3 regions of the Staphylococcus ureilyticus genome follow, and region 1 is predicted to be linked to each of the others. Evidence: riboswitches for the same ligand, from Rfam matches in the RefSeq annotation. Region 1 holds a riboswitch; each other region holds the start of a gene.
The links. A riboswitch is a leader RNA that binds a small molecule or an ion and turns the genes downstream of it on or off. The one in region 1 is predicted to bind thiamine pyrophosphate.
Positions count from the first base shown of each region.

Region 2: it holds a riboswitch for thiamine pyrophosphate, as region 1 does, so the genes downstream of both, MUA21_RS04620 (3-oxoacyl-ACP reductase) here and MUA21_RS12005 (thiamine phosphate synthase) in region 1, are expected to answer to the same signal.
Region 3: it holds a riboswitch for thiamine pyrophosphate, as region 1 does, so the genes downstream of both, tenA (thiaminase II) here and MUA21_RS12005 (thiamine phosphate synthase) in region 1, are expected to answer to the same signal.

Region 1 is NZ_CP094825.1:2,448,819-2,453,891, reverse strand. It holds gene xylB (xylulokinase) at 1-1,190, shown strand, start outside; TPP riboswitch at 1,346-1,458, shown strand; gene MUA21_RS12005 (thiamine phosphate synthase) at 1,534-2,127, shown strand; gene thiS (sulfur carrier protein ThiS) at 2,167-2,367, shown strand; gene MUA21_RS11995 (thiazole synthase) at 2,369-3,136, shown strand; gene MUA21_RS11990 (ThiF family adenylyltransferase) at 3,136-4,134, shown strand; partial or broken gene nrdD (anaerobic ribonucleoside-triphosphate reductase) at 4,300-5,073, shown strand, end outside.
Region 2 is NZ_CP094825.1:946,834-951,906, forward strand. It holds gene ffh (signal recognition particle protein) at 1-796, shown strand, start outside; gene MUA21_RS04615 (LLM class flavin-dependent oxidoreductase) at 1,044-2,354, opposite strand; gene MUA21_RS04620 (3-oxoacyl-ACP reductase) at 2,374-3,126, opposite strand; TPP riboswitch at 3,234-3,333, opposite strand; gene rpsP (30S ribosomal protein S16) at 3,531-3,797, shown strand; gene rimM (ribosome maturation factor RimM) at 4,202-4,708, shown strand; gene trmD (tRNA (guanosine(37)-N1)-methyltransferase TrmD) at 4,708-5,073, shown strand, end outside.
Region 3 is NZ_CP094825.1:1,761,634-1,766,706, reverse strand. It holds gene MUA21_RS08775 (YwpF-like family protein) at 1-143, opposite strand, end outside; gene MUA21_RS08770 (single-stranded DNA-binding protein) at 333-752, shown strand; gene MUA21_RS08765 (transglycosylase family protein) at 1,200-1,874, shown strand; TPP riboswitch at 2,179-2,276, shown strand; gene tenA (thiaminase II) at 2,356-3,045, shown strand; gene thiD (bifunctional hydroxymethylpyrimidine kinase/phosphomethylpyrimidine kinase) at 3,038-3,859, shown strand; gene thiM (hydroxyethylthiazole kinase) at 3,852-4,631, shown strand; gene thiE (thiamine phosphate synthase) at 4,634-5,073, shown strand, end outside.

The DNA.
Region 1 (5,073 bases):
TATGGAATGATACAAGATCCACATTTCAGTGTGAACAAATAAAACAACAATTTGGTGAATATGTCATGGATAATCCTGTGTTAGAAGGATTTACATTAACTAAGTTGTTATGGGTAAAAGAAAACGAACCATTGATTTGGACCAAAGCAAATGTGTTCTTATTGCCTAAAGATTATGTGAGATTTAAATTCACAGATACGATATATATGGAATATTCTGACGGATCAAGCACATTGTTAATGGATATAGCAAATAAGTGTTGGAATAAAAATATTTGTGAATATTATGGTGTATACCAACTTTGTCCAAAATTAATTGAATCACAAGATTTTGTAGGGTACCTTAATACTTCAATTGCAGAGGAATTAGGTTTAGATAAAAATGTTGCAGTATATGCTGGGGGCGGAGACAATGCCTGTGGCGCATTAGGAGCAGGCGCTATTAGTGATGGCGATACATTATGTAGTATTGGTACTTCTGGTGTCATATTAGCGTGTGATTCTGAGAATACAGGGACTTATGGTCACAATATACATCATTTTAATCATGTGCTCCCTCAAAAATCTTACGCAATGGGTGTCATATTAGCTGCAGGCGATAGTTTAAAATGGTTTCAAAAAAACATTACGCCAAGCTTAACTTATAGTCAAATTTTGGATGAAGCTAAACAATCTTCTCTAGGGAGTAATGGTTTAATATATGCACCATATTTATCAGGAGAACGTACACCCCATGGTGATAGTCAAATTAGAGGAAGTTTTATTGGCTTAAGTCATATGCATAATAATAAAGATATGGCTCGTGCTGTGATTGAAGGCATCACTTTTGCATTATATGAATCTATCTATTATTTACGTGAAAATGATAAAAAAATTAAAGAAATGACTTCTATTGGTGGTGGAGCTAAAAGTGATTTTTGGCTTCAATTACAAGCTGATATCTTCAACGCTAAAGTATATAAATTAAAGCATGAAGAGGGACCAAGTATGGGTGCAGCAATGATAGCAGCAAAAGGTGTAGGGTGGTTTCATGATACCGCTGAGATGGTAAGACAATTTATACAATATGATAAAGTATTTGAACCATGTATAGAAAACCATATGCAATATAAGCAGTATTTTGCAATATATAAAAAAATCTATGGTGATACCAAAAAAATAACAAAAGAATTATTAAAGTTATCGCAATAAAATTATGATATCCGTGCGATTATGTCACTATTTCTTATGATATTTCTTGGAAAATAAAAAGCTTGAAAAATATAGACGGTTGAAAAAATACAGTTTTTACGTTAAATTAAACATGAAATAAACATAAAATGCATATCAATTAAATAGAGATAAGTTTAGACCACTGGAAGTGCCTTTATGATAAAAGGCTGAGACGAGCGTGATACGCTAGAATTCCTTGAACCTGATCCAGTTTGTACTGGCGTAGGAAAAGTGGCGTTATAAACCGTATTAGTCCGTTCATATTAACGTTATTTTTCCTATTTGGAAAAGTAACGTTTTTTTATTTTTAGGAGTGATTATAGTGATTATTGCGATTACCAATTATCATAAATTAACCAAGAAAGATAGCGCGAATTATTGTGAAATTGAACCTTATATTGATTATCTCATCGTCAGGTCACCGATGTGTACTTCTGAGAAGATTGAATGGGTTAACCAACTAAAGCAACAACATTTTCCAAAAGATAAAATTATTATTCACAGTGATTATCGTGTACTCCAATCTTGCGGCTTATCACGCATACATTTTAGAGAAAATGATGAGCAAATCCGTGCTTTAAAGCAACATTGTTCAGACATAAAAATAAGTATGTCTACACACAGTAGTCATGCAATTCAATATGCAGCAGATTTAAATTTAGATTTTGTACTTTATGGGCACGTATTTGAAACAAAGTCTAAAAAGGGGTTAACCCCTAGATCATTTAGTGAGGTCAATGAAGCATTGAAAAGTGATATTCCCGTAATCGCATTAGGTGGTATTAATTTAACAACTATGCCTCATTTGCCTAAGGGATTTCAAGGTATCGCAGGTATTTCTATTTTTAATCACTCAATAAAAACAGTGCAAGCGTTACACAGAGCATGGTTAAATTATGAAACAACACAAAATTAATGATTTACTAATCAATTAGCGAGAAAGGAATGAATCATGATGCATTGCATTATTAATGGTGATAATTTCACATTTGAAAATCCTTTGAATATACAAGAGGTATTGCAAACACTTGGTTTAGACGAAAAAAGAGTGATTGTTGAACATAATAAAAAATTAATTAAGCAAAACCAATTTCAGAATCATATCGTTAATGATAAAGATTGTTTAGAATTATTAGAATTTGTAGGAGGCGGATAAGATGTTTAAAATAGGAAAATTTGAATTCAATTCAAGATTGTTATTAGGTACTGGTAAATTTGAAACAGAAGCCATTCAAAAAGAGGCAATAAATGCGTCTGAAACAGAGGTTTTAACTTTTGCAGTACGTCGAATGAACTTATATGATGAGAAATTTCCTAACCCTTTAGCAAAAGTTGACTTATCAAATTTTGTTACTTTTCCTAATACTGCTGGAGCAACATCAGCTGAGGAAGCGATAAGAATTGCAGAAATTGCTAATCATGCCAATCTTTGTGACATGATTAAAGTAGAAGTGATAGGTGATCAGGAAACCTTACTACCTGATCCGCTAGAAACATATGAGGCGTGCAAGGTTTTACTAGAAAAAGGTTATACAGTGTGTCCTTACATTTCAAATGATGTTGTACTTGCTAAGCGTTTAGAAGAATTAGGAGTACACGCGATTATGCCACTAGCTTCACCTATTGGTACAGGAAGAGGAATAAACAACCCTTTAAATCTACGTTATATTATTGAACGCGCCAATGTACCCGTAATTGTGGATGCAGGGGTTGGATCACCAAAAGATGCATGTCATGCTATGGAATTAGGGGCCGACGCCATTTTATTAAACACAGCAATTTCTAGTGCGAAAGATCCAGGGAAAATGGCAGAAGCCATGAAGTTGGGTATTCAAGCAGGAAGAATGAGTTATCAAGCAGGGAGAATACCAGTTAAGTACACAGCTCAAGCTTCAAGTCCAACAGAAGGCATCGGATTTTTATGATGGAAAGATATTCTCGTCAAATACGCTATAAAAATTTTGGTGAACAAGGCCAGCGTAAACTAGCGCAAACACATGTGATGATTGTAGGAGCAGGAGCGTTAGGAAGTCATTGTGCAGAAATATTAACACGTATGGGGATTGGCGAGCTTACGATTATTGATATGGATATTGTAGAATTATCAAATTTGCATAGACAAGCCACTTATACTGAAAACGATGCACAAACGATGATGCCTAAAGTAGAAGCACTAAAAAAGCATTTGTTAGATATAAATTCTAATATTAAAATCAACACATTATACAAAGAAATAACTTGCACCAACATTGAACACATTTTAAGAAAATCAAATCCTGATATCGTCATGGATGGCATGGATCATTTTAAAATTAGATACTTGATTAACGAAGTATGCCATAAATTTTCGATACCTTGGATTTATGGGGCAGCAATCGGAAGTCAAGGTACCGTTTATGGTATTGATTATAAAGGCCCATGTTTAAAATGCGTGCTCGATAAGATGCCAGAATCTGCAGAAAGTTGTTCTATTAATGGTGTGTTACCTACAGTTATTTACCAAGTAGCTAGCATGGAAGTTTCGGAATTATTACGTTGGATAACAGCATCTGGATTCTCTCAAAAATTAATAACGCTAGATACTTTTTCAATCCAGTACCATACAGTGAATATCAACCAACTTAAAAATGACGATTGTAGCATTTGTGTACATCAGAGATATGATTTACTGAACCAACCTCAACATACAAACGTAGAATCTCAATGTGGCAATACATTTTTGCTTCGTTTCGATGAAAATATTTTTGAATATGCACATTACCTACCTGCCAAAATTAAAAAGGCCAATAGCTTTGCTAAATTACTTTCTTATAACGAAATCAATATTACTTTATTTAAAGATGGTCGTATGAATGTTTATGGCTTGGAAGATGAAGGACAGGCGCAAGCATTATATACACATTTTGCTAAAAGCATAAAATAGGACATTTACATTTCTCAAAAGCAAAAATTTTAGAATAAAAATTAAAGTTTCTTAAATCGTAACAAATTTGTGACATATTTGTTAACAGCTCTTCTCAACATTGAAACACTATATATTGTGGTATAAATTATTTTTATATACAATATATAGAAAAGAAGGGGTAAAATGAATAAATTAGAACAAAATTTAACGAAACTTATTACAAAAGATCCAACAGTTATTAACGAAAATGCTAATAAAGATAGTGCCACTTTTTCTACAATGAGAGATTTAACAGCAGGTGTTGTATCTAAATCATATGCTTTGGATTACTTATTACCTAAACATATAGCTGAAGCACATAAAAGTGGAGATATACATTTCCATGACTTAGATTATCACCCATTTCAACCACTCACTAACTGTTGTTTAATTGATGCTAAAAATATGTTGAAACATGGATTTCGAATTGGCAATGCATCTGTGACATCGCCAAAATCAATTCAAACAGCTTCTGCTCAGCTTGTACAAATTATTGCCAACGTCTCTAGTAGTCAATACGGGGGTTGTACCATTGATCGAGTAGACGAATTATTAAGTGATTACGTAAAATATAACGAAGCAAAACATAGAAAATTGGCACAACAATTTGTTGATGATACACATATTGATGCATATGTTGATTATCAAATCACCCAAGATATTAATGACGCAATTGAAAGTCTAGAATACGAAATAAATACACTTTATACTTCAAATGGACAAACGCCATTTGTCACTCTTGGTTTTGGTCTAGGTATAGATGAATATAGTAGAAAAATTCAACAAGCGATATTGAAAACACGAATAAAAGGACTTGGAAAAGACCGTATAACAGCTATCTTTCCTAAATTAGTTTTTTCTATTAAAAAAGGTGTGAATTTTAGTGAAGATGACCCTAATTATGATATTAAAAAATTA
Region 2 (5,073 bases), 1.2 Mb from region 1:
TACGGCAGGTCGTTTGCATGTTGATGAAGCATTAATGGAAGAATTAAGTGATGTAAAAGAAATTACTAAACCAGATGAGATTATGCTTGTTGTTGATGCGATGACTGGTCAAGACGCAGTAAATGTAGCGCAATCGTTTGATGAACAGCTAGAAGTTTCAGGTGTAACCTTGACTAAACTAGATGGTGATACACGTGGTGGTGCTGCTTTATCAATTAGATCAGTGACACAAAAGCCAATTAAATTTGTTGGTATGAGTGAAAAATTAGATGGTTTAGAACCATTTCATCCAGAACGTATGGCTTCTCGAATATTAGGTATGGGTGATGTATTAAGTTTAATAGAAAAAGCACAACAAGATGTAGATGAAGATAAAGCGAAAGATTTAGAAAAGAAAATGCGTACGTCATCATTTACTTTGGAAGATTTCTTAGAACAATTAGATCAAGTTAAAAACCTTGGTCCATTAGATGACATTATGAAAATGATTCCTGGTATGAACAAAATGAAAGGGATGAATAATCTTAATATGGATGATAAACAAATTGACCATATTAAAGCTATTATTCAATCTATGACACCTAATGAACGTAATAACCCAGAAACATTAAATGTATCACGTAAAAAACGTATAGCTAAGGGTTCAGGACGTACTGTTCAAGAAGTTAACAGATTGATGAAACAATTTAACGAAATGAAGAAAATGATGAAGCAATTTTCTGGTGGCGGCAAAGGTAAAAAAGGTAAACGTAAGCAAATGGAGAATATGTTAAATGGTATGAATTTACCGTTTTAACAATTGTCTATAAAATAGTTGTAAAAGCAGTGAGTGGAACATAAGGCTCATTACGAATAAAGGACTAATCCGTATGAAAATGGATTGGTCCTTTTTATATGAATTGAGATTTTGCTCGCGCATGCTTGCCTGGGGATATGGCTCGAGCCAGTAGTCTCTCGTTCATATCATAACCCTAGGCGTCAGCGCGTTACAAAATCATGGAAAATATTAAATGATGAAATTTTATGTGTAGGTGGGAAGTTATTTAATTTGATTTAGGTAAATTCATATTTTCCCTAAATGTCTTACCCTCATATTGTATTCTAAAAAGATTTCTTTTTTGTAATTCAGGAATGATGTAATCTACAAAATCTTCTAAGCTATTTGGTAAAGTTGGTGGCATTAAATTAAATCCATCAGCTACCCCTGCATTGAACCAACGTTCCATTTCGTCAACAATCTGTTCAGGCGTTCCGATGAGTGTCAAGTGTCCACCACCTGCACTGAGATAGCCTAACAATTGTCGTAAAGTTGGGTTTTTATCTTTTATAATTTCCAATACAGTTTGGTAACGACCTTTAGGGCCATTAAAAGATTCCAATGGTGGTAAAGGTGGGACCGGTTCATCCAAATCCCAATTATGACAATCTTGATGAATGAAAAATTCTAATTGATTTAATGCTGTTTCAGTTGCTAAATGTGTGTCTAGTTTTTGCTTTTTAGCATAAGCTTCTTCGTATGTTGGTGCGACATATGTGACTAGTCCTGGAAAGACTTTCAAACTGTTCTTTGATTTACCTGCTAATTCCAGTTGATGATTTAATCTTTTTCTAAATATAGTAGCTTGTTGTATATTCCAAGCTACTGCATAAACGGCATCTGCGTATTTCGTAGCTAGTGCAATACCAGGGTCGGATGCACCAGCTTGCATAGCAACAGGTTTTCCTTGTAGGCTACTTGGTGTTGTTAAAGGTCCTTGTACTTTAAAGTGTTCTCCAGTATGACTAATGGCATGGATATGATTTGCATTGATTAGAATATCTTGTGTCTTGTCATGTACAAAATCTTCTAAGCTCCAAGATGTTAATAGTTGATTCATAACACATGCAAATTCATCTGCTTTTTTGTAGCGTTCGTGATGTGCGGGTAAACTAGACATGCTATGATTTGCAGCTTCTAAATCCGTCATAGATGTTACTAAATTCCAACCTGCACGTCCTTGGCTCATATGATCAAGACTCAATAATTGTCTTGCAGCAGTAAAAGGATTCGAAAATGTACTTGAGATAGTCGCAACAAGACCTATATTATGAGTTACTTGCGCAATTGCTGCTAAATTCATTAAAGGGTCAAACCAAAAAGCAGGCATGTCATTATCCGTTTTTGCAGGAAAAGATTGATTATCAGCAAAAAATATAGCATCTAGCAAGCCTCGTTCTGATAGTCGAGCTAACGATTGATAATAATTGATATCACCGATTCGTTCAATACTAGAATCTTGCATACGCCATGCAGCTTGGTGATGGCCACAACCGTAAATTAATACACCTATATTGAGATGTTGATCGTGCGTCATAATTGATGCCCTCCATATTTTAGTTCATTGTTAAACCGCCATCTACGGTAATATTTTGACCAGTGATACCATTAGCTTGATCGCTAACTAGAAATGCTACCATATTTGCTACATCTTGTGGTGTTGTTACTTTATGTAATGGTGTAGTCTGTTCAATTAATTCAAATACTTCATCTGAAGTGGCAGCACTGGCGTCTGTAGTTTTTAATAAACCACCAGAAACGACATTAGCTTTGATGCCATATTGACCAAGTTCAGCAGCAATATTTCTTGTAAAACCGATTAAACTTGATTTAGCGGTAGTATATTCATGATAGGGAACGACAGGGTTTTGGTATAAATTCGTTCCGATAGATATAATAGTACCTGATTTATGCTCAATAAATTGGTCGATAACACTTTGGGTTACATTAAAAGCGCCTTTTAGAGTGCCGTCAATTTGTTGTTGGTAATCTGACCAATTTAAGTCTTTAAATGATTTTTGGCGAGAAGGATCAAATTTAAACCCTATAAGCGCATTATTCACAACAGCATCTATTTTTCCAAAATGATTGGTGGCTTCTGCAATTAATTGATCTACTTGTGCTCTGTCTGTGACATCAGCACGAATCGCAATTGCATGTTCGTGACCAATTTCGTCTACAACCTTTTCTGCTAATGTCTTATTCTGAAAATAATTGATAATTACATGATGCCCTTGGCTACCTAAAGTTTTTGCAATGGATGCGCCTAATCCTCTACTGCTACCAGTTATAAGTATTGTTTTACTCATCATTTCACTCCTAGAATCATTTATTAAATAAAAAAATACACAACCTCCATAAGAGAAGCTGTGTACTAAAAATCTACAATCTATAGTTAATATGTTGATATAGCTTTGTTATTTTTGTAACACTTCCCTCCGCTAGTATGGACTAGATCAGGTTCAAAGGGTTTGAGTAAATCTCATCTCAGTTAAAAAACACCCCTAGTGCATTTAATATTTAATTTATTTTCAATTTATAGTGTTTAATAGTTAATGTCAAGTTTACGATGATATCGAAAATAATATTGGTACAATGAAGTGATTAAAAGTATAAAATGGTAAAGAAGAAACTCTTTACAAACTTCTAGATAACTGTTAATATTATTTCTTGTAGAAAATAAAAATTAGAACAATCAAAGGAGAGAATATAAATGGCAGTTAAATTACGTTTAACACGTTTAGGCTCAAAAAGAAATCCATTCTATCGTATCGTAGCAGCAGATGCTCGTGCGCCACGTGATGGTCGTAACATCGAACAAATCGGAACTTATAATCCAAATAATGTAAATGCTCCAGAAGTTAAAATTGACGAAGAGTTAGCATTAAAATGGTTGAAAAATGGTGCTAAACCAACAGATACTGTACACAACATCTTATCAAGAGAAGGTATCTTGAAAAAATTTGACGATCAAAAATAATCGTCATTATTAGCACATAAAAATTTTAAAAAAAGAGAGAGTCGTGGAAATCGTAGTCATTTAAAATGATTTCGACGACTCATCTCGGTATGGATGACTATGGTTGAATGTTAACCATTGTGCATGCCAATATAATCATAAAAGGCTGAGACAATTCGTTTGTCCCAGCCTTTTAAATTAGCATACCGGTAATCATTTATATAAAGCAACATCAACAATTTAGTAGGCTTATACGAGTGAATACATTGATCAAGAATGACTTAAGATGATTTATACAATATTTTAGCTCATAACATATAGAGAAGGTTTAAAATAATACTAACAATTCATGTTATAATTATTTTAGTCGAAAAATAAAAAATAACGAATTTCAATGATACATATACATTATCGGAGGAGCTTATATGAAAGTAGAAATAGGCAAAATTATCAATACACATGGTATAAAAGGCGAAATTAAAGTCAAATCTCACTCAGATTTTACAGATGTACGCTTTCAACCAGGTGAAACTGTGATGATAGAACGTCAAAACGAACCAACAATAGAATTGAAAATTGCGACATATCGTATGCATAAAGGCTTGCACATGTTGACCTTTGAAGGTATCAACAATATTAATGATATTGAGCATTTAAAAGGTGAAATCCTATTACAAGAACGAGATCATGAAGAAATTGAATTAGGGGAGCACGAATACTATTACTCAGATATTATTGGTTGTACCGTATTCGATGATAATGAAACTCCTGTTGGAAGAGTGATAGAAATTTTTGAAACGGGTGCCAATGATGTATGGGTTGTCAAAGGGGATAAAGAATATCTTATACCATATATAGAAGATGTTGTTAAACATATAGATATTGAAGGTAGACGTATTGATATTACGCCTATGGAAGGACTGTTGGAGTAATGAAGATAGATTATTTAACTTTGTTCCCTCAAATGTTTGACGGTGTATTAAATCAATCGATTTTAAAAAGAGCGCAAGATAAGGAAATGCTACAAATTAATACTGTTGATTTTAGAGATTTTGCTGAAAATAAGCATAATCAAGTAGATGATTATCCTTTCGGTGGTGGGCAAGGTATGGTGCTTAAACCAGAACCTATATTTAATGCGATGAAGAATATTGAAAAAACAGAAAATACACGCGTGATTTTAATGTGCCCACAAGGTAGACCATTTAATCAAGAAATTGCACAGGAACTCAGTCATTCCGAACATTTAGTTTTTATTTGTGGGCATTATGAAGGATATGATGAACGTATCCGTCAG
Region 3 (5,073 bases), 690 kb from region 1:
TGATAATCTGAAATGACGATTTCAAGCAACCAGCCAGTGCCACTGTTTTCCTTATTGATGATGACACCATCTTCTAATTCGTACTCAGTTAAACCACCATTTTCTGATACGATTTGAAATCGAACAGCTTTAAATGTTTTCATCGTCTCACATCCATTTAATTAATTTAAACTCTACATAAAATGTATTTATATTATCATTATAACGTAATTTTCTATGATAAAGGTGAAAAAAGTAGAATTTTGTAGTCATTTACTTTTTGAAATTATAAAAACTGTATTTTGACGGAATCATGTGAATTTTTTATGATTTACTTATAGAGGAGGTGACATATGATTAACAGTATTGTCATTGTAGGGAGACTAACAAAGGACCCTAAAATTTATGAGAAGGAAGGTAATAAACTAGCTACATTTTGCGTAGCCGTCCCAAGAAATTATAAAGATAAAAATCAAAAAGTTATTTGTGATTATTTATTTTGTAAGGCATTCGGAAAAATTGCTAATAATGTCGAAAAATATATCAATCAAGGTTCATTGGTTGGTATAACTGGACAAATGCAATCGAGAAAATTTGAAAAAGAAGGACAGATGCATTTTGTATCAGAAATTTTTATTGAAACTATTAAATTTATGTCCCCACGTTCTAAAAATGAAGATGAAACACTTTTTGATCCACTTCCAATAGATCAAAACCCAGATCTTATAAGTCAATTTGATTTTGAAGAAAACGAAATTTATGAAATTGTATAATATTTCAAGCACTCCCAACTCCCCGTTAATTTAACCCATCAAATCTAATATATTTAATCCTACTATTTAATTATACTTCTATCAGGCTATTCTTATTGTCTATTAAATTAACAATAGACAATAGGAATAGCTAAAATACATACTTTATAGGAAAATGTACTTTTATAAGAAGGTAGAAATTTATCTCGAAATAATACAGAATAATCTGATAAATTACAATTTTATTACACTCACTATATTTGTTAAATAGTCACATAAACTTTCATAGCAGTTTTCAACATAGTTGATGATGCTTATATTCTATTTTATAAATGTAATCACCATGTAAAGAAAGGGTGTACTTTTTTATTTGGCTGTAACCTACTACTGTTTTTAAGATGTTATAGTTGTACTTGCAAATTAATCATAACGAAAAAATTATTTACCTTATAGGAGGAATTTTTAAAAATGAAAAAAACAGTATTAGCTTCAACATTAGCAGTAGGTTTAGGCGTAACAGGATTTGCAGCAGGAAACTCAGCAGACGCAGCTGAACAAGGTGTTGACAAAGCAGAATTAGCAAACTTAGCACAATCTAATCCAGAACAATTAAATGCATCACCTGTACAAGAGGGTGCATATAACTATAACTTTAATTATAATGGTACAAATTATAATTTTGAATCAGATGGCCAAACATGGTCATGGAGTTTTGGTGGAGGTTCTAGTGAAGATGTATCATCAGAACAAACAACTTCTGTTGAACAACCTCAACAAGCACAAACTGAACAACCAGCTCAACAAGCTGCTCCACAAACTGAACAAACACAACAACCACAACAAGAAGCAACTACAAAAGCTTCAACTCAATCATCAAGCTCAAATGAAGCTTCAACTAGCTCATCAGGTGTGAATGCACACTTACAACAAATTGCACAACGTGAATCAGGTGGCGATATTCATGCTACAAACCCATCATCAGGTGCTTCAGGTAAGTTCCAATTCTTACAAAGTACATGGGATTCAGTAGCTCCAGCTGAATATCAAGGTCAACCAGCTGCTAACGCACCAGAAGCAGTTCAAGATGCAGCAGCTCAAAAATTATATGATGAAGTTGGCCCTTCACAATGGGTTACAGCATAATATAACAAAATACAATAAAGTTTATTTTTGGAAAAGCTGAGACAATTTAATTGTCTCAGCTTTTTATTGTTATATTAAGTTAGTGCTAATTATGCATGAACGATAGCCAAAGTCCTGCATATTTTTTCTTATAAATAATATGCATCTAGAGTATATAAAGCTAATCATATGTACATTTAACTTAGTTTATAACTGTTGGGAGTACAATCATATTAAAGGTTTTTGTATTACTAGAATGTTTATATAAACCATTTTATTGCAATAGTTGATGTACTTTGATATGTTTTATATAAATACATAATAAAGAAACTACTAGGGGAGCCTTATGGCTGAGATGAGAAATTCAGACCCTTATAACCTGATTTGGTTAAGACCAACGTAGGAAAGTAGCATTCATTAATATTTGGGAAATTGCTCTAATATATATTAATAAACTACATTCCTACGTGGGATGTAGTTTTTTTAATTAGGAGGGCTAAATTTGTTATTTTCACAGGAATTAAAAAAAGCTTCACAACCAATTATTGAGGATATCTATAATGATCCATTTATCCAAGAAATGTTGCATGGTACGATTTCTGAAGAGGCTTTGAAATTTTATTTGAGAGCAGATGCTTCTTATTTAAAAGAATTTGCAAATATATATGCATTGTTAATACCAAAAATGAGTAGATTGGAAGAGGTTCAATTTTTAGTAGAACAAATACAATTTATAGTTGATGGTGAAGTAGAAGCACACGAAATCTTAGCAACATATGTACAACAAAACTATAGTGAAATCGTTCAAGAAAAAGTTTGGCCACCAAGTGGAGATCATTATATCAAACATATGTATTTCAATGCCTATTCAAAAGAAAATGCTGCATATACAATTGCAGCAATGGCACCTTGTCCATATGTGTATCAAGTGATTGCTAAAGAAGCGTTGAAAGACAGTGAATTAAATAAAGACTCAATTTTATCAAAATGGTTTGAATTTTATAGTACGGAAATGGATGAATTGGTAAATATTTTTGATGAATTAATGGACCGATTAACGCAAAATCTTGCAGTTGAAGAAAAAGAAGCAATAAAATCTTGTTTCTTACAAAGTACGATACATGAACGAAATTTCTTTAATATGGCATATATACAAGAAAATTGGTTATACGGAGGTCAAAATAATGAATAAACCTAAGATTGCGTTAACGATTGCTGGAACTGATCCTACCGGTGGTGCAGGTGTCATGGCAGATTTAAAATCATTCCATGCATGTGGTGTATATGGTATGGCTGCAATAACAAGCATTGTGGCTCAAAATACTAAAGGCGTACAACATATTCATAATCTAGATTCACATTGGTTAGAAGAGCAAATGGAAAGTGTATTTTCAGATGAACTACCACATGCTTTGAAAACTGGGATGATTGCATCTAAAGAAATGATGGAGATTATTCAAATGTATTTAAAAAAATACAACAATATTCCATATGTTATCGATCCAGTTATGTTAGCAAAAAGTGGTGATTCTTTGATGGATGATGATGCTAAAGAAAACTTACAAAATATTTTATTGTCTTACGCTACAATAGCGACGCCTAACTTACCAGAAGCTGAAGAAATTACAGGTATTACAATTCATGACCAACAGTCGATTTATCAAGCTGGCAATATATTTATCAATGAAATTGGTAGCAAGGGTGTTGTTATAAAAGGGGGACATTCAAGTGATAAAAATACAGCTATAGACTATTTATTTACACAAGATGATGTGTTTACCTTTGAAGAACCTAGATATGATACAAAACATACACATGGTACAGGATGTACTTTTTCAGCTGTTATTACTGCAGAGTTAGCAAAAGGTAAATCGATGTTCGATGCAGTTCAAAAAGCGAAGAAATTTATTTCACTTAGTATTAAACATACACCAGAAATTGGTTTAGGTAGAGGTCCAGTAAACCATTTTGCATATATGAAGGAAGTTGGTTTAGATGATGAATAATTTAGAAAAATTAAGGGCGGATCAACCGCTTGTCATTTGTTATACAAATGATGTAGTTAAAAATTTTACTGCAAATGGTTTGTTAAGTCTTGGTGCTAGTCCAGCAATGAGTGAGGCGCCTGAAGAAGCACATGATATGCTGACAGCTGCAAACGCTTTGTTAATAAATATTGGTACGTTAACAAAAGAAAGAGAACAAGATATTTTAAAAATCGCCAAAACAGCGAATCATCTTGGCAAACCGATTATATTTGATCCTGTTGCTGTAGGTGCTTCACAATACCGCAAAGATTTTTGCAAAAAGTTTCTCAATGAAATAAAAGTTACTGTTATTAAAGGAAATGCTTCTGAAATTTTAACGTTAATTAATAGCGATACTAAAATGAAGGGAACTGACAGCGATAGTAGTTTAGATTCAGTATCAATTGCAAAAGAAGCACGCAAACACTTTAATACGTCTATTGTCATAACTGGCAAAGAGGATGTTATTGCTCAGAATGAACACATATTTAAACTATCTAACGGATCTCCATTGTTGGCAAGAATAACTGGTGCTGGTTGCTTATTAGGAGCAATAGTAGCAAGTTTTGTTGACTCAGAAACCCCATCTATAAATGCGTTAATAGAAGCGGTCTCTCTATATAATATCGCTGCAGAAAAAGCTGAACAAAATTCAGCAGGACCTGGTAGTTTTAAAGTAGAATTGTTAAATGCATTGTATAATATGACCTTTGAAACTGATATACAATATCAAAATAAGCAAGAGGTGTAATTATGTTTAACAAAGCGTATTTAAAGCTATATTTTATTTGTGGTACACAAGATATACCAAAACAAACATCAATTATAGATGTTGTGACTGAAGCTTTAGAATCAGGAATTACAATGTTCCAATTTCGAGAAAAAGGGGATGGTTCATTAACTGGAAATGCCAAAATTGAACTTGCACAAAAATTATTATCTTTATGTAAAAGTTATCATGTTCCTTTTATTGTTAATGATGATGTAGACTTAGCAAAAGCAATAGATGCTGATGGAATACATGTAGGACAAAATGATGCCAATATTGATGCATTCGCCAGTACATTTAGTAATAAAATAATAGGTCTTAGTGTAAGTGATTTAGAAGAATATCAAGTATCGGACTTAACCAATATTGATTATATCGGTGTTGGACCGATGTATCATACGGGCTCAAAATCAGATGCTAAAGC